DNA from 2 places in the Paenibacillus sp. alder61 genome. Region 1 is predicted to be linked to the other one. Evidence: riboswitches for the same ligand, from Rfam matches in the RefSeq annotation. Region 1 holds a riboswitch; the other holds the start of a gene.
The links. Region 1 has a riboswitch for S-adenosylmethionine ahead of LBW89_RS18130 (methionine ABC transporter ATP-binding protein). Riboswitches for the same ligand answer to the same signal wherever they lie in the genome.

Region 1 (14,602 bases):
CGGCGGCGTAGACCGCACGATGCGGCCAAGCCCGCGATTCCGCGGCGTGACCGAAGCCGAAATGAATGATCCGCCCCCAGCCTTTTCTCCGCATGTCCGGCAGCACGAGATGGTCCAGCAGCATCGTGCCGACCAGATTGCCGTCGATCATGGCCAGAATCTCCTGCTGGCTATAGTCCGCAAACAGCTTGCGCTCCCGGATAAACGGCCCGGCGTTATTCACCAGAATATCGACCGGACCCAGCGAGCCGCGGATTTCTTCCACCAGCGCCTCGATCTCCTCCCGCCGGGAGACATCGGCCCTCACGGCAATACAGCGCACTCCCGTCGCTGCGATTTCGGTACGAAGCGCTTCCGCCTCCGCCTCGCTATGTACATAGTTCAGCGCGATATGGCATCCCTGCTCTGCCAGCATCAGGGCGGTCTTCTTCCCCAGCCCTTTCGCACTGCCCGTAATCAGGGCGACTTTTCCCACCAACGTCGTTTCCTCCTCACGTAAGGCCTTCCATTTCAGTATAAAAGATTTGCACCGTTCCCACAAACCGGGGAATGTGACCTGAACCGGCACTAGCGGTGCATTAAAACTGATATGGGTGCTAACATTGCCGGCCTTAATGGGATTTATTCGCCGATTTCAGCGGCGGCGTGACGAACTGGGTCTGATACCCGCAGCTTCTAGCTTTTCCAGCCGCCCGCCGAATAACGGCCTTTTGGGCCGCTATTTCGCCCCGATTTGCGTTTTCGGGAAAAATAGCGGCCAAAAAGGGCCTTATTTCATTGATGGGGGTCCCAAAATCAGGTTTCGGCCCGACTTTCTCTAAAATAAGGCCCCAAAAGACCGCTATTTCACGCCAAAGAGCCAAATTCGACAAAATAGCGCCTCAAAACGCCGCTATCGCACTGGTCGGCCCGCCCCCCAAAGCTCAGCTGCAACAAAAAATCCGCTGCCGGATGGCAGCGGGACGAAGCTAAAGCTTTTTTATTAGAATACAGGAACCAAAGCGCCTTTATAGGTGTCTTCGATAAATTTCTTCACATCCGGCGAAGTCAGCGCCTTGGCCAATTTTTGGATGGCTTCGGAATCTTTGTTGTCCGGACGGGATACCAGAATGTTGGTGTACGGCGAATCTTTGTCCTCGATGAAGAGCGCGTCGGTCATCGGGTTAAGCCCGGCTTCAAGCGCATAGTTCGTGTTGATCAGCGCCAGGTCCACTTCTTCCAGTTGGCGAGGCAGCATAGCCGCATCCGCTTCCTGGAACTTCAGGTTCTTCGGATTTTCCACGATATCCGCTTTCGTCGCCGTGATGCCCGCTTCTTCTTTCAGCTTGATCAAGCCTTGCTTTTGAAGCAGCAGCAGCGCGCGTCCGCCGTTCGTCGGGTCGTTCGGGATCGCCACTTTGGCGCCGTCCTTGATTTCGTCGGCCGATTTCAGCGTTTTGGAGTAAGCGCCGAAAGGTTCAACGTGAACGCCTACGACCGGAACGAGGTTAAAGTTGTTTTGTTTGTTTTGCTCGTCCAGGTACGGCTGATGTTGGAAATAGTTCGCATCCAGCTGCTTCTCGAAAACTTGCACGTTCGGTTGCACATAGTCGGTGAATTCTCTGACTTCGAGCTCAACGCCTTCTTCTTTCAGCTTAGGCGCGACGAATTTCAGAATGTCGGCATGAGGCACGGTAGCGCCAACCACCAGTTTGACCGGCTCGGAAGCCGCCGGAGTGTTCTCCGCCCCTTTGTCCGCCGCGGGTGCGTTGCCCCCGTTGCCGGCAGCGGCGTCGTTCTTGGCCGCGTTGTTTCCGCAGGCTGCCAAAACCAGCACCAAAGCCAGCGTCAGCAGCGAAAATGTCCATTTCTTCATCACAGTATGACCTCCCAAAATGTTTTTGAATAAGGATGAATCTATATTTAATGTTCCTTATTTCCGGGTAAAATAAATCACCAGCCGGTCGCCCAGCATTTGCAGCACCTGCACCAGGACGACCATGAAAATTACGGAGACGATCATGACTTCCTTCTCGTAGCGGTAATAACCGTATCGGATCGCCAGGTCACCGAGCCCCCCGCCGCCGACCATCCCGGACATCGCCGTGTAGGATACGAGCGTCACCGCGGTAATCGTCATCCCGGCGATCAGGCCGGGCAGCGATTCCGGCAGCAGGACCTTGCGGATCACCTGGAAGCTCGTCGCGCCCATGGCATGCGAGGCTTCGATTACCCCGCGGTCCACCTCGCGGAGCGCCGTCTCCACCAGCCGGGCGAAGAACGGAGCGGCTCCGATCACGAGCGGCGGAATCGTGCCTTCCACCCCGGAGGAAACGCCCATGATCGCCCGCGTCAGCGGAATCAGTGCGACGATCAGGATGATGAACGGCACCGAGCGGATAATGTTCACGATGAGCGACAGAATCCGGTACACCCAGCCGAGAACCGGCGAAGCCGATCGCGAAAAACTGTACAACAGCACCCCGAGCGGCAGCCCGATCAGGAACGTGAACAGGGTGGCGTAACCCATCATTTGCAGCGTGTCCGTGGACGCCGTGCCCATTTCGGACCAGTCGATTTTGGAAAAGTCCAAGCCCCACATTACCCGATCACCTCCACATCAAGATCCCGTTCTTTAAGCAGGGACAGCGTACGTTCCACCTGCCCGTCGTCCCCCTCGAAGGAAACGGTGAGCTTGCCGTACGGCACATCTTTGATCGTCGAGATCGTTCCCTGCAAAATCGCGAAGTTGACCCCGGTTTCCCGGACCACCTGCGACAGCACCGATTCGTACGTCTTCGCGCCGAGGAAGGTGATCTTCACCAGCTTCGACCAGGCCGGATGAGGAACGGAGCCGGCGAGCTTCAATCCTTCCTCGCCCTCGCCGCCGGTTGCGTCCCGGTTGATAAACTCCCGGGTTACAAAATGCCGCGGCTTGAGGAACACTTCGGTCACCGGCCCTTCCTCGACGATACCGCCCTGGTGGATGACCGCCACCCGGTCGCAGATGCTTTGAATAACATGCATCTCATGCGTAATGAGCAGGATGGTGAGCCCGAATTTCCGATTGATGTCCAGCAGCAGGCGCAGGATCGAGTCCGTAGTCTGCGGGTCCAGCGCGGAGGTCGCCTCGTCGCAGAGCAGAACATCCGGATCGCTGGCCAGAGCCCGGGCGATACCGACACGCTGCTTCTGTCCGCCGGACAGCTGGGCGGGGTATTTCCCCCGGTGCGCCTCCAACCCGACCAAAGCAAGCAGCTCATCCACTTTTTTCTGGATCTCCGCCTTCGGCGTCCCGATCAGCGTGAGCGGAAAAGCGACATTGTCGTAAACCGTGGCGGAAGACAGCAGGTTGAAATGCTGAAAGATCATTCCGATTTTACGGCGCTTCTGCTGCAATTCCCGCTTGCCCAGCTTGGTCAGGTCGACACCGCCGACCCAGACCTCGCCTTCCGTCGGCCGTTCGAGCAAATTGATGCAGCGGATGAGCGTACTCTTACCCGCCCCGGAGTGCCCGATGACCCCGAAGATTTCCCCCTTGTTCACCTTCAGGTTCAAGCCGGACAAGGCGGTGGTCGTCTTTCTCTTGGTGCCGTATATTTTAGTCAACTGTTTGAGTTCGATCAAACCGATTAGCCTCCCGCTCTCGAAGTTTCATAATAAAAAGATAAAAAATAAAAGAGCCCGACAGATTCCGAGGGCTCTCTTTACGTAAAGACAATGCCTTCTCATCTGCCAAAACCGTCTCATGCATATCATGCACGGTTTTGAAGGATTTAGCACCATGACACTCGCCCGCGGCTGCGCTAAGGATGCGTCTTACTGCCGGGTACGAATCGGTTGCTGGGCTTCATCGGGCCTTTCCCTCCGCCTCTCTCGATAAGAAAAATATGAAATTAAGGATGAACATTTGCTGTAAGATCCTGAAACTATTTTTGAGTATAGAAGCTTTCCGTACTTTTGTCAAAGGAAAAATAGAAAAAAGATTTTCCAGCCTTCCCGCTACTTGGCCGAGACTTTTTTCCAGCGCTCATTGGTGTAGTTGAACACCGTTTCCAGCGTCTCGCACACCATAAGGTACCCGTTCTCCAAATCGCGGAGATGCCGGTCCAGGTCTTCAAGCTCGATTTTGCCGTGAAGGGCCTGGTGCCGCTGCCATAGATCATCCTGCATTTCCGAGTTCATATAGTGAATCTCCGTGTTTCTGCGCTTTCTCAGCACGGCCATGGCTTCCTTATGCCTTTCTTTAATGGCGACCAGCCGGTTGCCGAGGTCGGGATGCACCTTTAAATATCGGAACTGCCGCAGCACCGTGAAATAGGAAAAATGCGCCTTCACCTTGGACGTTTTCAGGTCATACAGCTCGTTCAGCACCGTTCCCAGCTTGTCCAAAGTGGAAAACACGCGAATAAATCCGTCTTTATAAAAGAAAACATATCGCGCGTAGTCGCTCCGTTCGGCGGGATCCATGTCCTCCACAAAGTTATGCCGTACTTTGCGGCGGAAAAAACCGGCCGCGTGCAAGCACTGCTCCAGCTCATCCAGAGAAGAGATCAGCCCCAGCGTCCAGATTTCCAGCTTCCGAAAGTCATGCGTCGGATCTTTGGAAAGCTCCGTCTGTTTTTGCAGCAGCTTCGTCGTCTGCAGCATGGCGTTCATCGTATTGGCGAGCAATCCCTCATTTTCCCTTGGTGGTTCGCCCAGCAAGCTTCGCAGCATTCATAATCCCCCGCTTCTATCGTTGTTCCCGAGCATGTCCAGAGAAAACATGAGGTTCTCTTGACCTGTAGATTATATCTTTTCCCTCCCCCGCAACCGTTCATCCCAAGCGGAAGATGAATTACGGGGCATTCCGGTGGACTGTTGAGGCCGAGCCCAAATCGTTGTTCGGATCCCCGGCTTCCCTGGTCTTTCGGCTGCCGGCCAGTTGCCACGTTCGGACGCTCATATAGCTGAGCACCCCGAAAAGCGCGGCCAAAACGAGGATATGGGCCAGCGAAGTGAACAAATAGACCTCGTAATTGGTCAACGTAAACACGATGCTTGCCCCGGTCAGCACCTGCACCACGACCAGCACGGCCGCCGCAATGCCGAGCGAACGCATTTCCCTGTTGCCGGGATGCTTCCAGAAGGCGATATGGCCCAGCGCGGCGACCATCACCAGCAGCACGGCCGCGGCCACCCGGTGAATGAAGGCGATTCCAACACCGCCCGAGAGCTCGGGAATCAACGCGCCGTTACAGAGGGGCCAACCCGAGCAGCCCCCGGCCGAATCGGTATGGCTGACATAGGCGCCGATATACACCACGATATACGTGTAGGCGGTGGTGAACCACGTAAAATTGCGGAACCGCCGCGACACGGTATAGTTTGGCGCCGATTTTCCCTGCTTCTCCCGCGTTTCGTCCTCGCGGATCCCCAGCACGAGCATCACGGAGCTGGCGAACGCGATCAGCGAAAAGCCGAAATGCAGGGCCATCACGGGCGAAGAGGTCGGATAAATTACCGCCATCGCTCCCATAAACGCCTGCACCATAACAAAGACGAGCGCGAGGAAGGCGTAAAACTGCAAATCCCGCCGCTGTTTACGGTAAAGCCAGAAAGCCACGAATGCGGCTACGGACAAGAGACCCGCCGCCCCGCTCACCGCGCGGTGCGAGTATTCGATCAGCGAAGCGATCGTATGGGCCGGGACAAACTTACCGTGACATAAAGGCCATTCGTTGCCGCAGCCCAGCCCCGATTCCGTCTTGGTCACGACGCTTCCGCCCAGGGTGGCCAGAAACATCACCAGGCAGGAGATGTAGCTGAGCCATTTCAATTGTTTCGTATTCAAGGCTTCTCACCCGCTAGATCGTATTGGAGTTAAACACAAGCGAACACACTTTAGACTTCCGTGTACAAATCATACCCATTATACCCGAAAGGGCGGGTGGAATCATAGAGGTCTGTTACAGATTGTTCACCAAACAAGCAAACCCCCGGTTATTTTCCCGGGGGTTTGTGATATTCCGCATTTCATTTAAGTCGCTTATTCTTCTTTTCGTTCCGCCGTATCGTTCAGGGTACGGTAGACATCGATCGCCTTGTTCAGGAAATCTTCGATTTCTTCCCGCGATTTGCGCAGCTTGTTGACGAAGCGGACCAATTCCCGACCGTCCGCGTAGGCCACGAAGCTGGGAATGCCCAGAATGTTCTGTTCCTGACTGACATCTCCCACCTTGTCCACATCGACTTCGATCAAAGTCAAACGGTCCTTGTACTTCTCCTCCACGTCCGGCATAAACGGATCGATAAACTTGCAATCCCCGCACCAGTCGGCTTTAAATACCGCCACGACCAGATTTCTCGATTGAATGCTCACCTGAAATTCGGCAGCACTTTGCACCTGTTTCATGCTTCTTCCCTCCTGGTTCAATTCAAAATGGATTTTTCGCGTTCTATGTAAAGTCAACCAAAAGCGCGAGTGGAAGTCAAATTTCATGGCCATACTGGAAACAGAGCTTTTTTAAGGTACGTGAACAAGAAAGCGAGGAGTCCCATGAAGCAACTGCCTGGAGACCCGGACAGACCGTTCAAGGCCCCGGGGATCATGGAGTTTATCCGCCGGCTGCCGTCGGCGATCGGCGAGGCGGTCAAAGGCAAAGCGGCCGGGATTGCCGACTCCAGCCGGATGCGGGAAGAGCGGATTCCGCTCGGCTGGAACGAAATCGCGGCCCGGACCGTCGCCGGGGAGATCGAGGAGCTGCTGCGCCGCGGACCGGCCGACCGGGCCGGGCAGGAGAGCGAATGGAGCGAAGCGGACCGGGCGCTCGCGGAGGAGATCGCTCAGGAGACCGGACGGGCCGGCATCAGCAATATCACCCGCACCGAAGCTTACCTTGCCTGCTATCAGGCCTATCCGGAGCTGCATTGGGCGTTTCTCGCCCATATGGTATCCCGGAATGCCGGCTGGAATATGACGGATTTGCGAGGGCGTGCGGCCGATCTGTTGGACGAGCAGCGGAAGCGGTCCTATTACCGTTTCTTGGAGCGGAGCAATGCGTTGATTTTTCAGGATGCCTATCCGCAGCTCCTGCTCTATATGAAAAGCCGGGAGCTGGGGGCCAGCCATTTTCACCTGCTTCCTTATTTTCATGTATCCCGGTTTATGCGGCCGTTCTGGGAACGGTTCTGGATCGACCGGGGGAGCGCGCTCTTGACGGTCGGTCTGATTGTCAACGAGCAGAATTACATTGAGAAACGGGTCATCCGCCATCCGTTCTACCGCAAGCATGTCACCGGGCAGCCGGCCTTCCATGTGAACAGTCTGGCCGGGTTGAACCAGGTCGTCTTCCCGCTCCTGGAAGAAGACGACGGGGAGGGCCGCCGGGAGATGGGAGCGGAAGCGGTGCGCCGGCTGGCCGGGCGCGTCGTGTCCGACTTCAGCGGCCTCGCGGACCGCATCGCGTTAGGCAAAAGCCTGTACGCGATGCTGATGGGCCTGCGCGCCGTGCGCCGCGGCGCGGAGCGCTTCGCCGCGCGCGTGCCGCACAGCGGCTCGCGCGCGGACTATTGGCCGGAATGCTTCACGGCCAATAGAGAAGAAGCGCTGACCTCCGCGGCGCAGGGGTCAGCGCTTCTGGCCGGCGGGGCGCTGCCGCCCGGCCGGCGTCTTTACAGCCCCAAGCTGCTCGACGCTTGGGGCGACACGCCCTATGAGCCAATTTCCCGTGAGGATTGGCTCAGGGACACGAGCGCGCTGAACGCCATCAGCGCGCCGCAGCCGCCGTTTCTGTGCGACATCAGTCGCGAACATCGCGGCGGCATTCTCAAGGTCGCCCTCGCGCATGACGCGGCGGGCGACCCGAACGAAAGGCCGCACTAGCCAAACGGCTGTGCGGCCCCCCGCCCCCGCCCGTCCGCGGATGCTTAGTCCGCGGACCCGGCGCGCCCTTGGCGCTGCAGCCGCATCAGCGGCGACAGCAGCTTGCGCAGCGGGCCGGGATAGCTGGACAGCTCGTCCCGGCGGACCACCCGCAGCAGCACCAGCATGACCGGATACAGCGCCACTACGGCGAGACCGACGATCGCGCAGGTCAGGAAGAAGGCCACCCGGTCGGGCAGGATCGAAACCATTTGTATGCCGGCCTGGTTCAGCCCGTAGCCGACGGCCGCCAGCACGACCAGGGTCGGCAGGAAGCCCGTCCAGCGGCTGCCCATAATGGAGAACGGCACGATCTTCTTCATCGCCCGGACATTCAAGAGCGTAATCAGGAAGAAGCCGAGTCCCGTGGCAAGGATGATGCCGTAAATACCCCAGAATGGAGCCAGCGCATAGCTGGCGGCGAGTTTTACGGCAATCCCGATCATGACATGAACCATCGACAGGTTCGCTTTGCTGATGCCGAGCAGAATCGAGTTACTGGTCATCATCGTAATCTGGAAGATGGTCATCAATGTCAGCAGCGCCACGATGCTGCTGCCGTCCCGCGTACTGAACAGCAGGCCGTTGACGGAATAAGCGGCGGTGCTGAGGGCCAGGATAATCGGCATCCCCGTCAGGATAGACACGCGCATCGCCAGCGTCACCTGTCTTTTCAAGTGCTCGCTGTCTCCGCGGGCATACGCCGCCGAGATGATCGGCACAAGGGACTGGCTCAGCGCGATGGCCAGGATCGGCGGAATGCCCGCGATCATTTGCGCCCGCGCGCTGAGGATGGCGAGAACATTCGTCGCTTCTTCCGCACCCAGTTGACCGTTCAGCAAAGGCTTAAGAATCGAGGTGTCGATAAAGTTCACGGCCGGCACGGCCAGCGCCGTCAGTACGATCGGAATCGACAGCTTGAAAATCTCTTTGTAGATCCGGGACAGCGGCAGCCGATTCTCCCGCGCTTCCTTGGAAACGAGGCGTTCCGCGCGGTCGCTCTTCCGCACCTTCGCGTTGAAATAGATCATGACGATCAGGGCGGCAACTCCGCCGAGAACCGCGCCAAACGTCGCGCCGGCGGCGATTTTCTCCCCGGAAAAGCCCCAATGGTAGAACAAGAACGCCAGAAGAATCCCTGTGATGACGCGGACGATCTGCTCGATAACCTGGGATACCCCGCCCGCGATCATAATGTTGCGGCCCTGCAAATAACCCCGGATAATCGCGATCAGCGGGAAAAGCAGGAGCGCCGGCGCCAAGGCGCGAATCGCCACGGCCGATTCCGGCAATTTCGTCAAGGCGGCATAATAAGGTGCCATCACATACAGTAGAGTAAACATCACTACACCGGCAAATGCGGCGAAAATCAGGGCCGCCTGATAGACCCGGCCGGCTTCTTCGGGACGGTCCAGCGCATGGCGTTCGGACACCATTTTACTGAGGGTGCTGGGAATGCCCGCCGTCGCCAGGGTAAGCAGCATAAAGTAAGCCGTGTTAGCCTGACCATAAACGGCATTCCCGACATCGCCCAGAATATGCTCCAGCGGAACGCGCTGAAACAGCCCGAGCAGCCTGGCGATCAGGGCGGCCCCGGCCAGAATCAGCGTGCCTTTTATAAAAGACTCTTTCTTCGACAACCAAAACGCCTTCTTTCTAGAACGAAATGACCCAGATAAAGAAAATGATGATCATGGCCAATTGGAGCACGATTTTGACGACGATGCTGCTGAACAGGCCGACGACGGAGCCCACCCCGACTTTAAAAGCCTGCTTGGGCGACTCCCCTCTGATCAGCTCCCCGATCATGGCGCCCAGCAAAGGCCCCAGAATCAGCCCGAACGCGGGAATCAGAAACGGGCCGACGATAATGCCGATCGTGCTAAGCCAGACGGAAAGCTTGCTGCCGCCGAACTTTTTGACGCCCCAGGCCCCGACCGCATAGTCCGCGATCAGCAGCGCCACGACGATCAGGGTTTGGATGGTCCAGAACAGCCAGCCGAACGGCTCGAACGAGAAGAACCACCCGTAGACGAAAAAAGCAAAGTATACGGCGAGGACCCCCGGCAATACGGGATACACCGCCCCGGCCATGCCGATGACAAACAGGGCGATGACCAAAATCCAACCGAGCACAGCCATCCTTTACGCTCACTCCTCCGTCAAAATATAGTCGCGGATAATCCAGGCGATGCCATCGTCATTATTCGAAGCGGTGACGACGTCCGCGTTCTCCTTGACCGCAAGCTGCGCGTTGCCCATCGCTACGCCGAGCCCGGCCGCCTGAATGGCCGCCAGGTCGTTCAGGCTGTCGCCGATCGCCACGGTCTCCGACATCTCCAGTCCCAGCAGATCGCATACGATCCGAATGCCGGTGGCTTTATTCACTCCGGCCGGATTGATCTCCAAATTGTACGGGGAGGAGTTGGTAATTTCCAATCCGCCCAGGTCCTGCAACCGCACGATAATGTCGTGGCGAATCGCGTCGTCTTCCGTATGGTACCCGAATTTCATCCACTGGTTGAGATCCAGCAGCGCCGGGTCCCAATTTTTCTCGTTATAGCTGCCTTCCACGGCATAAGCCCAGAACCACACGCCATACTCCACCGCGATCGCGTGCATGTTGGCGATCAGCGCTTTATCTAGCAGCTCCCGACGATATAATTCGGTCGGCGATTTCCAGACTTCGCTCCCGTTCACCGTGATCATCGGCGTATTGAGACCCAACTGCTTGCCGAACGGCGCGGCTTCGTCGTAACCTCTCCCCGTGGAGAAACAAACATGAACCCCGGCTTCCGCCGCACGATGAATCCATTTTTCCGTCTCCGGCGAAATTTGGTGGTTATCGTTCAACAGCGTTCCGTCCATATCCAGCGCCAGCAATTTATACTTCAACTTCAACAGTACTCCTCCATTCCGCTTTTACGACTCTGTTCTTTTTATTTATCGGTTCTCATAGCATAACGCCATTTTATCACAAACGGCAGGACCCAACAAAGACGGTAGCGCGGCGGAAGGGTGGTATTGGCACATTCGCGGCGTTGGTGGCGTTGGTGGCGTTGGTGGCATCCGTGGCATTGGCCGCATCCGTGGCATCCGTGGCATTCGCTACATTCGCGGCATTGGCGCATCCGTGGCATTAAGACATTTGGTGCATACTGACGAATCAGGCAATAAGCAGCTGTAGGGGCGTGATTTTGTCGAAAAAGACGACTTTCCGCGAATTAACGGACGTATGGGACTTTATTTTACGAAGCTGACGTTAGAATAGCGGCCCGAACTACACTAGGGGTTGCATTAAACCTGACACCATCCCGCCGATCCGCGATCTCGCTTGCCCCCCGTTATAATAACGGCCTTTTGGGCCGTTATTTCGCCCCGATTTGCGTTTTCGGGGAAAATAGCGGCCAAAAAGGGCCTTATTTCACTGATACGGGTCCCAAAATCAGGTTTCGGACCGATTTTTCCTAAAATAAGGCCTCAAATGACCGCTATTTCTCACCGAAGGGACAAATTCGACAAAATAGCGCCGCAAATGGCCCTTATCCACCCGCCCGGCTTCAAAGGGAGGCGATTACGGCGGGAGGGAAATGAAATGGGTATAATAAAGACAACAACCATGTAGAAAAGGAAGTTTGTTAACGATGACGCATGACGTATTTGATCAAATTTTCGCCATCATGGAGGCTTCTTTTCCGGAAAGCGAACGAAGAACCTATGCCGGGCAAAAGAACTTGCTGGCCGATCCGCATTACCGCCTCATCACGGAAAGGACTGAACAAAACCGAATCATCGCCTTCATGGCCGTCTGGGAGTTCTCGTCGTTTCGCTTTGTGGAGCATATCGCCGTGGATTCGGCCATCCGGGGAGGCGGCCTGGGTCGAAAATTAATGGAGGCCTATATCGGAGAGTCTCCCAAACCGATCCTGCTGGAAGTGGAGCCGCCCGACACGGAGCTGGCGCAGCGGAGAATCGGCTTTTACGAGCGGTTGGGCTTTTGCCTCAATCCGTTTGAATACGTACAGCCCCCGCTTCAGGAGGGGCAACCCGATTTGCCGCTTCAAATCATGAGCTACCCGGAACCGCTCACAGAGGCGGCGTTTAGTTTGTATAAAGAAGTCCTATATGAAAAGGTTTATAAACTGGCGAAGCGGGCGTAAAGCCCACGGCTATCAAGGTGACGAGCGCGCGTACTTTCAACATTCCCGCACTATCCAACACTTCCAACTCCAAAAAGATGCAAATCTACAGGTATTTTTGACCGATTTAGGAGCGTATGCGAAAAAAGATGCAAATCTGCAGGTATTTCTAGCGATTTCCGAGATATGAGCCTATTTCGTCGAAAATTCCTGCAGATTTGCAGGAATTTTGAAATTTCCGTTCCGGGCAGGAAAAAAACCTGCAGATTTGCAGGAATTCTAAGTAGGGGGGGATTTCCTTACTTCCTAAAGCCCGCAAGTTCCTCTTCCCAGAATCCCCCCTCTATTAAACACGCTTGATCCACTTGACGAAGACGATCGCAAACCCAATCCAGGCTTTCTTTAGGGGCATTTTTGTCAAGGTAGGCGCCCCTTCCGTTGATGGTATTTACTTTATTGATAAATTCCACGTACACCAATAACGATTCCGCGAGCTGCGGAATGGAGCTGTTCATAAATACCCTCGCATTCTCATTATCCCCATCTATAAAAACAACCTCGCCATTGGATTCATCGATACACACCGGGGAGCCGCTCCCCGTAAATCCCAGATAGATGTACCGCTCGTAAGCCTCGTCCAATTGGTCATTATATTGTGTTAACCGGACTCCCCCTCCCTCGGCCGATGACTCGAACGTGAGAAACGGCGGAGCCGATTCGGGCAAACCGGCTTGAAGCAGAAAATTCCGGGTCTCCTCAGGTAAAATGAACGGCTGCAAACTAGATTCGTCATATTGAACCAACCCGTAAATCTCACTGTTCCACTTGTCCAAAAACGCTTGCGGTGAAATCATCCGTCTCTCTCCATTCCTAAATTAAATTCATTGCCCCGTCCAATCACAGTCTAAAAGCCATGATCAAATTCGATCTCATAAAGATCTACCCAATTTACATGAGGAGGCGCTTCCTTTTCCCGGGCAAAATAAAGCAATATCTCGTAAGCCTCGGCTCTCCCGACATAACAACAGCTGGGGATTCGCATCGGCTCCCCGCCCACCCGGTGCTCCACAACCTCAAAGTCGCCGCATTCACGATAAGGGACCAGGTAATCGGGATGACGCAGGATCAGAAAGCCAAACGGTTCATCGTAAAAAAAGATCATACGTTCATCCATTCCATCGATTTCAAGACACGAATCCCCGCTTCCCCGCAACCAGTAGTCGGGTGATGAGCGCAGGATGATCTCTTTTAAGAATTCATCATCGGGGTTTACCGTCCGTTCATCGATAGGCCCATGATAGATTACCAAGCTCATTCCGTCACCTCCCAACAGGTGTGATAGGATCCGCGACAAAGTTCGTATTTTTTGCGCCTAAGAAGTAGTATACTAAATTTCCCAATAAGGAGCGTACGAATGATGAAAAAGTTGCGGGCGGTTTTATGCTTGCTGGCAAAGCGGACTGGGACCCGAAGACGAAAACCGTAAGCGTAACGAATACCTCCTCCAAGGACTTCGACAGGGTCAAATTAACTCCGATTGAAGGAGAGAAGCGTATAGACTAGAGGGACATCCTTTTATTTCAACCCGCCATGTCGATGGAACGAGGCAGGTTTTAATTTGCGCCAAATTTGATAAAGGCTAAGGAGGGTTATGGAAAGCTTGCTTGACATTAACAGAAGGGGATGTTATTTTTTATGTAAAGTTAACTTTCCATTGAAAATGTTCTAGAGGTGATCGCCCTGAAAAACAAACTGGAAGAAATACGTAAACAGCGTGGAATTAAGCAGGAAGAACTCGCTGAAGCGCTCAGGGTATCGCGGCAGACGATCGGCTCGCTGGAAAACGGGAGGTACAATCCGTCGATCATGCTGGCCTTCAAAATCGCCCGTTACTTTGGAATGAGCATAGAGGAGATCTTCATTTACGAGGAGGAGTCATCATGAAAAGAAACACACCGATATATATAGCCGCCCTGATCGCAGGCATTTGCTGCATTGCGGCCAGCTTCTTTTTCAAAAGTGAGGAAGTGAAAACCGTCTCCGGGGTACTGCTCGGGGTTGGGGCCGGGTTGTTCGGGATGGGCGTAGCTCAGCTCTATATGAAACGGTTTGAATTTAAACACCCCGAACATGCGAAGCAGACGGAAATCGAACTCAAAGACGAGCGGAACACGATGATACGCTATCGGGCCAAAGCAAAAGCCGGCGACATCACCCAATGGCTCATTATGGGCATTGCTTACTTGTCGATCATCATTTCGGCCCCTTTATGGGTCACGTTGGCGATTGTCGCCGTTTTTCTGGCCCATACCGTCATCGGGCTTTATTATATGAACAAGTATCAGAACGAAATGTGAGCCGTAAGGCACGACACCTGACTTATGCCGAGTAAAGAGCGGGAACGGAACCACCGGAAACTGAAGAAGCCCCGCACCGGCACTATGGTACGGGACTTCCTCCACAAGCGGATTTATGCGAGTCCGATCGCTTAGCGATCCTTCCAGCGCTGCACGGTAGCCGTAACCGATTCTCCACCGCCGGCGGTGGTCTTCGTGCGGTTGCCGATGTCGCTGCCGTT
Region 2 (14,602 bases), on a different contig from region 1:
CTGACTATTTCGGCGGCGGCCAGTTTAAAAGAGAGTCTGGAGGAGATCGCTCCGCTCTTTGAAAAGGAACAGCGGAATATCCGGCTGACCATGAATTTCGGCGCATCGGGTTCGCTGCAAAAGCAGATCGAGCAGGGAGCGCCCGTGGATCTGTTTCTATCGGCAGGCCAAAAACAGATGACCGCCCTGATGGACAAAGGGCTCATCAAGCCTGAAAGCAAAACGGACCTGTTACGGAACCGGCTTGTTCTGGTTCGGCCAGCCGACGCTACGGGCGAGCTTTCCTCCTTGGCGGATTTGAAAAAAACGGATTTCGGGACGATCGCTCTGGGTGAACCCGAGGTGGTTCCCGCCGGCGCATACACCAAGGAAGCGCTGGAGCATACCGGATTATGGGAGGCGCTTTCGTCCAAAATGATATTCGCCAAAGATGTTACACAGGTGCTCACCTATGTGGAATCGGGAAACGTGGATGCCGGCTTCGTTTATGAGAGCGATGCGAAAGGTTCTTCGAACATCCAAACCGGGCTCGTGGTCGATGAAGAAAGCCACGCTCCTATTCTTTATCCGGCAGGCGTGGTGTCCGCCTCCGAGCATCAAGAGGAAGCCGGCCGGTTCTTGCAATTTCTGCAATCCCGGGAGGCTCGTCAAGTGTTTGTTGACCACGGGTTCACGGTACCGGAGTAAGCGGCATGATGCATGCTTCGTTTTGGTCGCCTGTTCTGCTTTCCCTTAAGGTATCCCTTCTCGCCGGAACCTTGGCCTTTTTGCTTGCCGGATGGTTGGCCTGGCTTATGACGGGACGGAAATTTCGCGGGAAAATTGTGCTTGAAACGATCATTATGCTTCCTATGGTACTGCCGCCTACCGTAGTCGGGTTCCTGCTGCTTATGGCCTTCGGACGCAGGAGCTTTATCGGCCGGTGGTTTGAAGCGCTGTCCGGCCTGCCGATCGTCTTTACTTGGGGGGCCGCCGTCCTGGCGGCCGCCGTCGTTGCTTTCCCGCTGGCGTATCAGTCGGCCAAAGCCGGCTTCGCTTCCATCGATCGGGATCTGCTGGCCGCCGGCCGATCGCTGGGGGCCTCCGAGCCGCAGCTATTGCTCCGGGTCGCTATCCCGCTTGCCGGACGTTCCCTGACAACCGCGTTTGTGCTGTCTTTTACCCGGGCTCTTGGCGAGTTTGGAGCGACGCTGATGCTGGCCGGCAACATTCCCGGAAGAACCCAGACGCTGCCGACGGCCATTTACATGGCTGTGGAGTCGGGCGATACCGGAGCGGCCTGGGCTTGGGCGGGCTGGATGGTGCTGATCTCCTTCCTGCTGCTGGCCTGCTTCGGCCCCCGAACGGAACGGAAGGAATAAGCGGATAAGTAAAGACCGTTAATCCGTAAAATAGGCATCTCCGACAACCTGGTACAAAAAGCTGCGCAGTTCGCCGCCCTCTTCCTCATTCAGGGCGAATACATGCTCCAGGTAACCTTCTTCCTCAAGGTCGTCGGTGCCCAAGATCGCGGTTTTTCCGTTCTGGAGATCGGTCACAAGTTTCTTGCCGTAAAAACGGTTTGTCGTGGTGACAGCCAGGTCAAAACGTTTGAGGGAGTTTCCGATAAAAGTGACAAAACGGGTGGATGTGCTCTCCGTGCTGTCGGATAAAAAGTCCAAATCCTGATTTGATGCGGTCATAAGCTGTGCCTCCTATAAAACGAGTTGTCTCCTGTCATTATAGCGGATATTCGGTCGCTCGTGGAAATGGCGATGAAAATAATCCGGATTGACAATCTCCGAAAAAATGGTACTATTAGTAACAACAGTATACGACTAGAGGAAGCACCTCTCTTGAATCATTCGGGAGAGGTGCTTTTTTTGCGTTTTTGGATTGAAACGCCTGTCGTTGCTGACAGTCGAAGGAGGTAGAAGGGATGCGGATTGTTTTTCTGAACAGCCTGGAGAAGAAGGATGGCGGGGCCACCGCCGGCGATGCCCAGGTATGGATCGGCGAAGAGGACGGGGTTTGGAGGATGGGGTGGAACGAATCGACGGGAGAGGAGGAAAGCGAGACAATTTGGTACGAAGGCGGTTCATGGTCTGAAATGCTCCATATTTATCGGCATAGGCTGGTCATCAAGCTCGGCGAAGGCTACCGTCCGGTGATCGAAGGGATATGGGATGAGAGGGAGGAGTTTCACGGAAGGGGCATGGCCGCGCAGCGGCTGATTTGTTACAGCGAACTTCACGAGAACGAAACGCTGTACAATGAGCTGTGCGGTTGGCGGCGGAAGAAAGCTTCCGCCGAACGCAAGGCCCCCTATCTTATCGCCAGCAACCGGCTGCTTCGCCTGATCAGCGTATTTCGGCCGCATACGGTGGACGAATTACTGCAGCTGCCTGGAGTAGGAGAGAACAAGGCGGCCGAATACGGGACCGAATTGCTTGCGTTAACCGCGGCGCAGGCTGGAGAACGGCCGGGCGAGTTTCCGCTCGATTGGGTGGAACGGGACATCGACGACGATACCTTTCGTTCCTGGATGTATAGGCAGAAGGAAGCTAAATTCCGCATGGAGATGGAGAAATTCAGCCTGCGCCGTCAAGCGCTGGAAGCGATGGCCCAAGGCGGCAATTTGGAAGGAATCTGCGAACGGACAGGTCTCGAACGGAGGGATGCCGTCGAACTGCTCGAGCAATTCGAGAAGGACGGGTACACGACCGAGGCGCTCGTTCAGTTGGAGTTGCAGGACATGCCGGCGGAGGAGAAAAGCTCCATCTGGCAGGCCTTTGAGGAACTCGGGGACGCCTTCCTCAAACCCGTGCTGCAGCGGGCTTACGATCAGGAAACGATAGAGACGGCCAATCTGGATCGGCTTTATGAACGAATCCGCCTGCTCCGCCTTTCCTATCGTCGGCATAAGGATCAGGCGCAGAAAGCCGGATAACTCCTAAATAAACAAAACAGCGCGTTTTCTCCGTTCAGCCTCAAGGGAAGGCGTAGATGGAGAAAAGGCGCTGTATTTTTTAAAAGCCGCGCTTATTGTACTAAATCCAGTCCCGCTTGCGGAACAGATAGAACATGCCTGCGCCGAGGACGATCATGACGCCCAGGACGACATAATATCCGTATTTCCAATGGATTTCGGGCATGTGTTCAAAATTCATCCCGTATATCCCTGTAATCAGGGTCAACGGAATGAAAATCGTGGTGATTGCGGTGAATACGCGCATGATTTCATTGGCCCGGTTGGCGATCGCCGCTTGATAAGCTTCTCGCAAGTTTCCGATCAATTCTCGAAAGGTGTCGAAGTTTTCGGAGATTTTAACGGCATTTTCGTAAATATCGCTGAAATACTTTTGCAGCTGATCGTCGATCAGTCGCAAGTCTTTCTTATTTAAAATATTGATAACTTCCTTTTGAGGGCCAAGCACTTTCTTCAACCACAAAATTTCGCTTCGCAGACCGATGATCTCGTTCAGGTGCGAGCGTTTGGTGTGCATCAATATATCTTCTTCCAGCTTTTCGATTTTGACTTCGATGCGGTCACCGACAATGAAGTAGTTGTCGACCACGAGGTCGATGAGAAAATAAAGAAAGCGGTCGGGTTCGCTGACTTCCTGTTCCCAGAGAATCGGCTTGACGGCCCGCAGTTCGTTAATTTTCTGCTTCGTCACGGTGATGATGTAGTGTCTTCCCAAGAAGATGTTTAGCGCCCGCAGAAAAATTTCCTCATCATCATAACGGATGCTGTTAACTACAATAAAGTAATGGTTGTCGTAGGTTTCGATTTTCGGACGCTGCTCCTCCTCGGTGAGGCAGTCCTCAACGGCAAGATCATGCAGCGAGAACAGCGGTTGAAGCAGCGCCAGGTCATCAACGTCCGCGTCAATCCAGTAGAAGCCTTCCTCAGGCGGGGTTGTCGTGAGTTCCACGTCTTCGACCGGCTTAAATACACCGGCCACCACATGACGGATTTTCATACCAATCACTCCCTTTTCCGGCCTAGGCAGCCGGGATATGCTCATTTTTGGTTTGAGCACAGGAAAGGATCAGCACGGCGAACGCCGAAAAAGGCGTTTTATGAAAACACCGGGAAAAGAAAGTGCCCGTTACCCTCCACGTGGCGCCTGCTGATCGGTTTCCTATGCGGTTGTTTCTTCAGGTCCATGCGCTGCGGACTCGGGTCGCCTTCCATTTCTCGGATTCACCTCTTTATCATGAGTTTATGGGTTGCCTTTTTAGCACTTGTCTAGTATAACGCCGGGGGTTGAAATGTTTCAAGCCAAAAAGTTGTGGATAAAAAATGGCGTACGCCTTGTTAAAAAAGAGAATTCATGTATAATGAAATCAACCTGATTCAATTAGAATTTTAACAACAGAATATTTAGACGATTTTCTTATCAAGAGTAGGTGGAGGGACTGGCCCGATGATACCCGGCAACCGGCGATACGTCGCACGGTGCTAATTCTTGCAGAGCTTGGGAGCATGATGTGATGCTCTTAGGTTTCTGAGAGATGAGAGAGGCGCATTCAGGAATAAATGATGACCTTTCTCTTTGGAGTGAGGTCTTTTTCTTGTTATTGCCCGCTTTCACGAGGTAACCCAGTAAAATCCCCAAAAAAAAGGAGTTGGAATGTAATGCCGATTAAAGTACCGGATCATCTGCCGGCCAAGGAAGTGCTTGCGAACGAGAATATTTTTGTAATGGATGAGAGCCGGGCCTACCAGCAGGACATTCGGCCCCTCAGAATCGCCATTCTGAACCTGATGCCGACGAAAGAAACGACGGAATCGCAAATTTTGCGTTTGCTCGGCAACACGCCGCTCCAGGTGGAGATCGTATTGCTCCACCCCCGTTCCCATATTTCGAAGAATACGTCGGCGGAGCATTTGGAGATGTTCTACAAAACCTTCGACGAGATCAAGAGCCGGCGGTTTGACGGCATGATCGTGACGGGCGCGCCGGTCGAGCAACTGGCTTTTGAAGAAGTCAACTATTGGGAGGAACTGAAAGAGATCTTCGAATGGAGCAAAACGCATGTCACTTCGACCATGCACATCTGTTGGGCTTCCCAGGCCGGTTTATACTACCACTACGGGGTCCGCAAAGTCCCGCTCGAGAAAAAATGCTTCGGCATCTTCTCCCATACCGTCAACAACCCCCGCGTAAAATTAATGCGGGGCTTCGACGAAGTGTTCCAGGTTCCGCATTCCCGTCATACGGACGTATCCCGGGAGGATATCGAGCGGTCCCCGGAGCTCGAGATTTTGGCCGAATCGGAGGAAGCCGGTATCTACCTCGTCGCTTCACGGGACGGGAAGCAAATTTTTGTGACCGGACACTCGGAGTATGATGCGGGTTCCCTGAAGTGGGAATATGATCGTGACGTCGCCAAAGGGCTGGAAATCGAGCTTCCGGTGAACTATTATCCGAACAACGATCCCTCCAAGCCCCCGCGTTCGACTTGGAGAGCGCATGCCAACTTATTATTCTCCAACTGGCTGAACTACTATGTGTATCAGGAAACACCGTATGATATCGATGAAATGGCCGAACTTATATACCATATTTGATTAGTGGAGGGGTACGCAGTGGCAAAAAATAAAAAATGGCATTTGGACAGCAGGCTGGCTCAAATCGGATCGATCGAGGAACCGGTCACCGGAGCGGTTACTTATCCCATCTATCAGGCGACCGCTTTCCGCCATCCCCGGCTCGGGCAGAGTACCGGGTTTGACTATTCGCGGACGAAAAGTCCGACGCGGACCGTGTTGGAAGAGGCCGCGGCCGCCCTGGAAAGCGGAGATGCGGGTTTCGCCTGCAGTTCGGGCATGGCGGCGCTTCAGACGGTTTTCAGCCTGTTCTCGCAAGGGGATCATCTGATCGTCTCCTTGGACTTATACGGCGGAACTTACCGGCTGCTTGAACGGATTCTTTCCCGGTTCGGAATCACATCCTCCTATGTCGATACGAACGATCTGGACGCCTTGGAAAGCGTGCGGAAACCGAACACCAAAGCCGTCTTCATCGAGACGCCGACCAACCCGTTGATGATGGTGACCGATCTTGAAGCCGTAGGGCTGTGGGCCAAGCGCCATGGGCTGCTTACGGTGGTGGACAATACACTGCTGACCCCTTATTTTCAACGTCCGCTGGAACTGGGTGCCGATATCGTCGTACACAGTGCGACGAAATACTTGGGCGGCCATAACGACGTGCTGGCCGGACTGATCGTGACTAAAGGGGAGGAACTCTCCCAGGAAGTCGCCTTTTTGCATAATTCGATCGGGGCGGTGCTGAGCCCCTCCGACTCCTACCAGCTTATGCGCGGCATGAAGACATTGGCACTGCGGATGGAGCGGCATGAAAGCAACGCGCTGGCGATGGCCGAGTTTTTGCTGAAGCATCCGCAAATCGCCGAGGTATTTCATCCCGGTTTGCCCGATCATCCGGGCCATGACATCCAGAAACGGCAGTCCAGCGGTAATACGGGCATCTTTTCCTTTAAGGTTACGGATGCCCGTTATGTGGAACCGGTGCTGCGGAACCTTGAACTGATCGCTTTCGCCGAGAGTTTGGGCGGCGTGGAATCGCTCATGACCTATCCGGCCGTTCAGACGCATGCGGATATTCCGGCCGAAATCCGCGATGCCGTCGGGGTGGATGACCGGCTGCTCCGCTTCTCGGTCGGGATCGAGCACCCCGCCGACTTAATCGAAGATCTGGGCAGAGCCTTGGAAGCGGCCCGCCGCGAAGTGGAAGAGGGGGGCGCGAAATGAACGACCGGAACCGGGAAGAACGGCAATCTCCGAAATTGGACACCCGGCTGATCCATTTTGGCAGCGAGGTGGATCCGGCAACCGGAGCCTCCAGTGTCCCGATTTACCAAGCTTCGACTTTTCATCACCACGATATTTTTAATCCTCCAACGCATGATTACAGCCGGTCGGGCAATCCGACCCGCCAGGCGTTGGAAGATTATATCGCGGTCCTGGAAGGCGGAGTGCGCGGCTTCGCCTTCGCCAGCGGCATGGCCGCCATTTCATCGACCTTCATGCTGTTTTCGGCCGGCGATCACCTCATCGTGACGGAGGATGTTTACGGGGGTACATACCGGCTGCTTACGCAGATATTAAGCCGGATGAACATCGAGACGACCTTCGTCGATATGACGGACCTGGAAGCGGTCAAGGCCGCACTCCAGCCCAATACGAAGGCCGTATATATGGAAACGCCGTCCAATCCGACGCTGAAAATTACCGATATCGGGGCGGTCGCCGAATGGGCGCGGGAGCACGATCTGATCAGCATCGTGGACAATACGTTTATGACGCCGTATTATCAACGCCCGATCGAGCAGGGGGTCGACATCGTGCTGCACAGCGCGACCAAATTTCTCGGCGGGCACAGCGACGTGCTGGCCGGGCTTGCGGTGGCCCGGGACGACGCGTTGGCCGATCGTTTGAAATACGTACAGAACGGCCTCGGCACCGTACTCGGAGCCCAGGAATCCTGGCTGCTTATGCGGGGGATGAAGACGCTGGGGGCTAGAATGGCGCACAGCGAAATCAGCGCCCGCAAGCTGGCGGACTGGCTTGCCCGCCGCCAGGACATCGCGGCCGTTTATTATCCGGGTCTCGCGGAGCATCCCGGCCGTGAAGTCCAGGAAAAGCAGTCCAAAGGTTACGGCGCCGTCGTTTCGTTCGATGTCGGTTCCGGCGACCGGGCCAAACGGGTGCTCAGCCGAGTGAAGCTCCCCCTCGTCGCGGTCAGCCTCGGTGCCGTTGAAAGCATCCTATCCTACCCGGCGATGATGTCGCATGCGTCCATGCCGCCGGAAGTCCGGCTCGAACGCGGGATTACCGACGGTCTGCTGCGCTTCTCCGTAGGCCTGGAGGATATCGGCGATTTGCTCGCCGATTTGGAACAGGCTTTGGAGGCTTAAACGGCAAGGCCGCCGTATTTAAATACCGAGCACGAACAGCACCCGAAATGGATCGGGTGCTGTTTTTATGCGGATGAATATGTTACGATTTGAATATTGAATGTTTTGACATTTTATTGACTTATATATTCAGGAGACGCAAGGAGGCAGCGAAATGACTGCAATCAACCCTATATTAGACAAGGCGTTACGTGGCGAGCGTCTGGATCTTGAAGATACGATCGCATTATTCGAGTCGGAGGAAGTCGAGAAAATCGGCCATGCGGCAAATGTTCTGATGGAGCGTAAGCACCCCGATCCCATTACGACCTTTGTCATCGGACGGAACGTAAACTATACGAATGTCTGTGATGTATACTGCCGGTTTTGTGCGTTTTATCGCCGCCCGGGTTCGGAGGAAGGATATGTCTTGCCGGATGAGGTCATTTTCCAGAAAATCCAGGAAACGATCGATGTCGGCGGCACGGAAATTTTGATGCAGGGCGGAACGAACCCGAATCTGCCGTTCAGTTATTACACGAACCTGCTGCGAGCGATCAAGGAACGGTTCCCGGACATTACGATGCACTCCTTCTCTCCGGCGGAAATCATGAAAATGAAGGAAGTCTCGGAGGGGCTCTCGCTGGAAGAAGTGCTGCGGGAAATCCATGCCGCCGGCCTGGATTCGCTGCCGGGAGGCGGAGCGGAGATACTGGACGACCGCACCCGCCGCAAAATCAGCCGGCTGAAAGGCTCCTGGCGGGATTGGATGGACGTGATGCAGACGGCTCACAAAATCGGGATGAACACAACGGCGACGATGGTCATCGGTTTCGGCGAGTCGATGGAAGAGCGCGCCCTCCACTTGCTGCGCGTCCGGGAAGCACAGGATGAGTGCCTCCAAAACGGCTATCCTTCGGAAGGGTTTCTGGCCTTCATCCCTTGGACGTTCCAGCCGGACAACACGAATCTCAAGGCGGAGCGCCAAACGCCGGAATCCTATTTGAAAACGGTGGCGATCAGCCGCATCGTGCTGGATAACATCAAGAACCTGCAGTCTTCCTGGGTCACGATGGGACCCGAGGTCGGTAAGCTGTCGCTACAGTACGGCTGCAACGATTTCGGCAGCACGATGATCGAGGAAAATGTCGTTTCCTCGGCAGGGGCGACTCATAAGGTGAACATCGAATCGATTCTGTCGATTATCCGCTCTGCCGGCAAGACACCGGCCCAACGGAATACGAAGTACGAAATTTTGCGCGTATTCGATCAAAATTCCAGCATCGAACGCGACTTTATCATGCAGAATTAAAGACTGTTTCTTTTGGCAGTTCTGGCTATCTTTCCATAAGTCCGCCTCGTATATCCGTATCCTTCCCGCCATATACTTTGGGAAGGATACGAAAGGGGGAGGACTTATGGATTTTTTTTCGCTACACATGGCCACCCGCGGTTTACCAACGGAACGACGATTCTTGGATTATATTTGCGATGAGGAGAGTGCGGTACATAAAGGGGCTGCCCGGATAAAGACGCATTATGCTCCCGATGGATCCGGTCTGCTCGTTGTATTGTCGGCAACCGGAAAAGAAGGAACCAATACGGATGAAGTACGGCGTCAAGTTATAGAGGATCTCGCCCGAGGCATTTCCCGTTTTATTGTGGAGGTCAAGGAAGTTGAACTGGCTGGTGAGGAGGCCTCCAAACGGTATCGATTCTCCTCCCGCGAGGAGGAAGAGGCGGTGGCGGGATTTTGCGCCAAAATGCTGTCCGGTGAAGAAGAGGGGGATCGGGCGGCTCAACGGTACAGGATGAACGAGATTCGGACGGCGCTCGCCTCCTACTTGGAGGAAGCGCGCTATTTGGACATCGACGGATTCATCGAGTTTCGCTTAAAAGCTTATAAGGACAAGCTGCGGGAAATGGTGGACCTGGCGATGGAAGAATATCTTCTGGATCAGCAGTATGAGGAATTTATCCACCTGCTGCAGTATTTCGTTCATTTTCAGGAGCCGTTGACCCAGCTCGTTCATCTCATTCACAAGGATGATCAAGAATTCGGGATATATAATGAACAGTTTGCCAAAATAACACCGCCTTCTGTCGGCGGCGTCATTGCTCAAATGGCGGATCAGGAGATGGAGATGGAGGATATGGTCGTCAGCGCTTTAATTTCGTTGTCGCCACAGCGAATACACATTCATACATCCCGTCCGGAAGCCCAGATCATCGCCACGATTACCCGGATTTTCGGAGAGCGGGTACAATTGTGTCTGCAATGCGCGCATTGCATTTCGCTCAGCAAGGAATCCAGGCCGAAGAACCAGGAAACTTCGGGTTCTTGACGTCTCCCGAAGGAAGGCTTATAATTTACAGGTAATTCGATTTGACATTTCATTATGAAGATTCATTTGCAAAAAAGCGTCGACAAAGACATGAACCGAAATGACAGGACATTTCCAGAGAGAGGGAACCCGGCTGAAATTCCCTTGTGCACCGGTTTTGGTTTACCCCTTTGAAGCTGTGGTTTTGAACCTGCCGCATCCGGCAGCATTAGAAATCACCGGGTCATTTCCGTTACCAAATGCTTATTAAGGGCCATTCCGACAATACGGAACGACCGAATAAGGGTGGAACCACGGGTAAATAAATGCTCGTCCCTTTTCAGGGACGGGCTTTTTTTGTTGCCCTAATAGAAATATTATGCTTAAGGAGGATATAAATATGGCAATTCAAGTATCGCTGCCGGACGGTTCCGTCCGGGAATATGCGGAAGGAAGCACACTGGAGGATGTCGCGGCTTCGATCAGCAGCGGCCTGCGCAAAAACGCGGTGGCCGGCAAAATCAACGACAAGGCGGTTGACCTGAACACCAAACTGTCGAATGGGGATAAGGTGGAAATCATTACGCTCGATTCCACAGACGGCCTGGAAATTATGCGTCACAGTACGGCCCACTTGATGGCGCAGGCGGTCAAACGGCTGTTTGGCGGCAAGGAAGTCAAACTCGGCATCGGCCCGGTGATCGAAGACGGCTTCTATTACGACATGGATTTGGAACACCCGTTGAATCCCGAGGACCTGCAAAAGATCGAGAAGGAAATGGAGCGGATTATCGGGGAGAATCTGCCGATTACCCGCCGCGAGGTCAGCCGTGAAGAAGCCGTGGCGATTTTTACCGAGCTGGGCGATCCTTACAAACTGGAGCTAATCCGGGATTTGCCGGAGGACAGCGTTATTTCGATTTATGACCAAGGCGAGTTTTTCGATCTTTGCCGCGGACCTCACGTGCCTTCGACCGGCAAGATCAAAGTGTTCAAGCTGTTGAGCGTAGCCGGCGCGTACTGGCGCGGAAACAGCAACAACAAAATGCTGCAGCGGATTTACGGTACGGCCTTTGTCAAAAAAGCCGAACTGGACCACCACCTGCACATGCTGGAGGAAGCGAAGAAGCGCGATCACCGGAAACTGGGGAAAGAGCTGAACATCTTCACTTTCAACAATTTAGTGGGACAAGGCCTGCCGATCTGGCTGCCGAAAGGGGCGACGCTGCGCCGTACGCTGGAGCGTTACATCGTCGATATCGAGGAACGTCTGGGATATCAGCATGTGTACACGCCGGTGCTGGGGAACGTGGATCTGTACAAAACGTCCGGCCACTGGGAGCACTATCAGGAGGATATGTTCCCGGTCATGGCCATCGACGTTGAAGAATTCGTCCTTCGGCCGATGAACTGTCCTCACCACATGATGGTGTACAAAAGCGACCTGCGCAGCTACCGCGATCTGCCGATCCGCATCGCCGAGCTCGGCATGCAGCACCGCTACGAAATGTCGGGCGCATTGACCGGCCTGCACCGCGTTCGTTCCATGACGCTGAACGACGCCCATATTTTCTGCCGTTTGGATCAAATCAAGGGTGAGTTTAAACGGGTACTGGATCTGATCAGCCAGGTGTACCGCGATTTCGGCATCGAGGAATACCGTTTCCGCTTGTCCTACCGGGATCCGCAGGATACCGAGAAGTACTTCCCGAACGACGAGATGTGGAATACGGCCCAAGGAATGCTGCGTGAAGTCGTAGAGGAAGCGGGCCTGCCGTTCTTCGAGGCGGAAGGAGAAGCCGCATTCTATGGGCCTAAGCTGGACGTGCAGGTCAAGACGGCGCTGGGGAAAGAAGAGACCCTTTCCACCGTGCAAATCGACTTCCTGCTGCCGGAACGCTTCGAGCTTGAATACGTCGGGGACGACGGTCAGAAGCACCGTCCGGTCGTGCTGCACCGCGGGATTCTGGGGACGATGGAGCGGTTCTCCGCGTTCCTGCTGGAGAACTTCGCCGGGAACTTGCCGCTGTGGCTGTCTCCGGTTCAAGCCAAAGTCATTCCGGTTTCGGGCGCTTTTGAAGAGTACGCCCGTGAGGTGGAAGACAAGCTCCGGGCCGGTGGCATTCGTGCGGAGAGCGATTTGCGCAATGAAAAGCTCGGCTATAAAATCCGCGAAGCCCAGCTTGAAAAAATTCCTTATATGTTCGTTGTCGGCGAGAACGAGAAAAGCAGCGGCAGCGTATCCGTCCGCAAGCGCGGAGAAGGCGATCTAGGCGCAAAATCGGTAGACGAGGTGCTCGTTCTACTCCAAGACGAAATCCGCAATCACAAGATTTGAAACGTTTAAGGCTATCGTTTTCAACAAGATAACGAACGTAAATGTATAAACGAAGGCGCATGTGGAAACCCTTCCGAATAAGGGGGAGGTTTTCATATGCGCCGATTTATTTTGTGGCGGAGAACCGTCATAATATTTATAGTTTCGGTTCTCACGATCCAAGGATTAACCATGGAAAGCAAAATTTACGCCAAATCAGCTCAGGCCGCCAAGATGCAGTATGAGCGTTATTTATTCCGGCAATACCAGCGGCATTTCCAGCGGCTGGAGCATTCCGAAATGCGCGGTACACCGGAGAACCTGCTGGTTCAGCAGCGGTCGAAGCGGAGTGAGGAACCCAAAGCGGCCAAAAAGACCGTAAAAACGGTAAAAGTTGTGGCAACCGGGTATACGGCCGGTTATGAGTCCACCGGGAAGCATCCGAACCATCCGCAATACGGAATAACGTATTCCGGCGTCAAAGTGCGCAGGGACAAGGATACCGTCTCGACGATCGCCGCGGATCTGAAAATTTTTCCGCTGGGCACCATTCTCTATATTCCGGGCTACGGTTACGGAGTTGTGGCTGATAAGGGGTCCGCGATCAAAGGCAACAAGATCGACCTTTATTTTGCGACGACCAAGCAGGTGTTCAAGGAATGGGGCAAGAAGGAAGTGGAGGTCCAGGTCATCCGGAAAGGTGACGGCAAGCTGACGGAAGCGATGTTAAACAAGCTGGGCAAAGCGATGGAAGTCAGCAAAGAAATTCCTGAAAATGTATGGGATCAGGCGATTTGATTCACCGCATATTTGCGCCTGCCCGGAAGCATAATACGAAAGGCGGCAAGAGTCGCAACTCGCTGCCGGATAACGTACGTAAGTACGTGTTATGCAAAGGGAGGTGAATCTCATGCCAAATCAAAAAAACAAAGCGGCTTCTCCTGGTTATAAAACGCCAAACGAGAAGTATAATGAAGAGTTCGCTGAAGAATCGATGGCTACGGTTGCCCAAAAAGCAAAAGCTTCCCGTAACGCCGTAACTAACCCGACTGCCGGACAACAAAATCAACAATAAACAAGCGAGGCTGTTCCCAAGGTTTGGGAGCAGCCTCTTTTATGTCCGCCGAGGGTTGGTTAAAAATGGAACCGCCTCGGTCCCGGGACCGAGCCGCATTTCCAACCCGCGGCGCTGTTGTCCGCCCTTTGTTTAAGGTAAACTGAATTTAAACATTGAGCGAAGAACAATTGGAGGGAACTGCACATGCGAAGCGGATTAGGCGGAAGGCTGATCGGTGGATTGGTCTTGATCGGAATCGGAGCCTTGTTTTTATTGAATCAGTTGGGAATTACAGATCTGAGTCTGGGCTATTTGTTTGCGACCTATTGGCCGGTATTTTTGATTCTGGGCGGGATCGCCCAGCTGTCGAACGGAGGGTGGAGGGGCTCCAGCCTGATCGGGAGCGGAATTCTGATCGCGATCGGCGGTTATTTCCTGGCACGTAATATGGGGCTGATCTATTTGTCGCCGGGCGATTTCTTCAAGTTCTTTTTCCCGGTCGCCCTGATTATCGGGGGGATTGCGGTTTTGTTTAAGCCAAGGAGCGAAGCGAAGGACCGGAACCCGGATTTTCCCCCGCCCGCGCCGCCCAGACCGCCCGTACCGCCGCTTCATGACGACTATATTCCGGAAATGGAATCCCCGCTCGATTCGATCTTTGGCGATATGGAAGAGAAGGACCAGCCGAAAGAGACGAAATCGAAAACAAAACCGAAGTCAAAGCATGGCAACAAGCATGATTACGACTATCATTACAACTCCTACGGCATGGGAACGGGAGACGCTTCCGGCAAACGGGAAAAGATCAACAAGTCGGGCTTCATCGGCGACGTTCATCTGGGTCAGGATTATTTCGAGCTGCATCCGACGAATATCTCCCATTTTATCGGCGACACGATTATCGATTTGACGAAGGCGCAAATTCCCTACGGAGAAACAAAGATTAACGTATCCGCTTTTATCGGGGACGTTAAAGTGTTCGTACCCGAGGAC

Region 2: it holds a riboswitch for S-adenosylmethionine, as region 1 does, so the genes downstream of both, metA (homoserine O-acetyltransferase MetA) here and LBW89_RS18130 (methionine ABC transporter ATP-binding protein) in region 1, are expected to answer to the same signal.

What each region holds. Positions count from the first base shown of each region.
Region 1 is NZ_JAIUDG010000017.1:45,465-60,066, forward strand. It holds gene LBW89_RS18115 (SDR family oxidoreductase) at 1-478, opposite strand, end outside; gene LBW89_RS18120 (MetQ/NlpA family ABC transporter substrate-binding protein) at 983-1,855, opposite strand; gene LBW89_RS18125 (methionine ABC transporter permease) at 1,913-2,581, opposite strand; gene LBW89_RS18130 (methionine ABC transporter ATP-binding protein) at 2,581-3,606, opposite strand; SAM riboswitch class I at 3,705-3,865, opposite strand; gene LBW89_RS18135 (Cthe_2314 family HEPN domain-containing protein) at 3,982-4,698, opposite strand; gene LBW89_RS18140 (COX15/CtaA family protein) at 4,820-5,815, opposite strand; gene LBW89_RS18145 (thioredoxin family protein) at 6,011-6,376, opposite strand; gene LBW89_RS18150 (DUF2515 family protein) at 6,521-7,846, shown strand; gene LBW89_RS18155 (polysaccharide biosynthesis protein) at 7,891-9,525, opposite strand; gene LBW89_RS18160 (DUF456 domain-containing protein) at 9,542-10,027, opposite strand; gene LBW89_RS18165 (Cof-type HAD-IIB family hydrolase) at 10,037-10,780, opposite strand; gene LBW89_RS18170 (GNAT family N-acetyltransferase) at 11,530-12,045, shown strand; gene LBW89_RS18175 (SUKH-4 family immunity protein) at 12,324-12,878, opposite strand; gene LBW89_RS18180 (hypothetical protein) at 12,929-13,339, opposite strand; gene LBW89_RS18185 (helix-turn-helix transcriptional regulator) at 13,765-13,968, shown strand; gene LBW89_RS18190 (hypothetical protein) at 13,965-14,381, shown strand; gene LBW89_RS18195 (alpha-amylase family glycosyl hydrolase) at 14,513-14,602, opposite strand, start outside.
Region 2 is NZ_JAIUDG010000024.1:40,804-55,405, reverse strand. It holds gene modA (molybdate ABC transporter substrate-binding protein) at 1-687, shown strand, start outside; gene modB (molybdate ABC transporter permease subunit) at 693-1,361, shown strand; gene LBW89_RS22245 (DUF3055 domain-containing protein) at 1,380-1,682, opposite strand; gene LBW89_RS22240 (HRDC domain-containing protein) at 1,919-2,929, shown strand; gene corA (magnesium/cobalt transporter CorA) at 3,030-3,965, opposite strand; SAM riboswitch class I at 4,380-4,507, shown strand; gene metA (homoserine O-acetyltransferase MetA) at 4,625-5,560, shown strand; gene LBW89_RS22225 (PLP-dependent transferase) at 5,579-6,766, shown strand; gene LBW89_RS22220 (trans-sulfuration enzyme family protein) at 6,763-7,932, shown strand; gene mqnC (cyclic dehypoxanthinyl futalosine synthase) at 8,087-9,223, shown strand; gene ytxC (putative sporulation protein YtxC) at 9,330-10,256, shown strand; gene thrS (threonine--tRNA ligase) at 10,636-12,573, shown strand; gene LBW89_RS22200 (3D domain-containing protein) at 12,853-13,350, shown strand; gene LBW89_RS22195 (hypothetical protein) at 13,463-13,627, shown strand; gene liaF (cell wall-active antibiotics response protein LiaF) at 13,814-14,602, shown strand, end outside.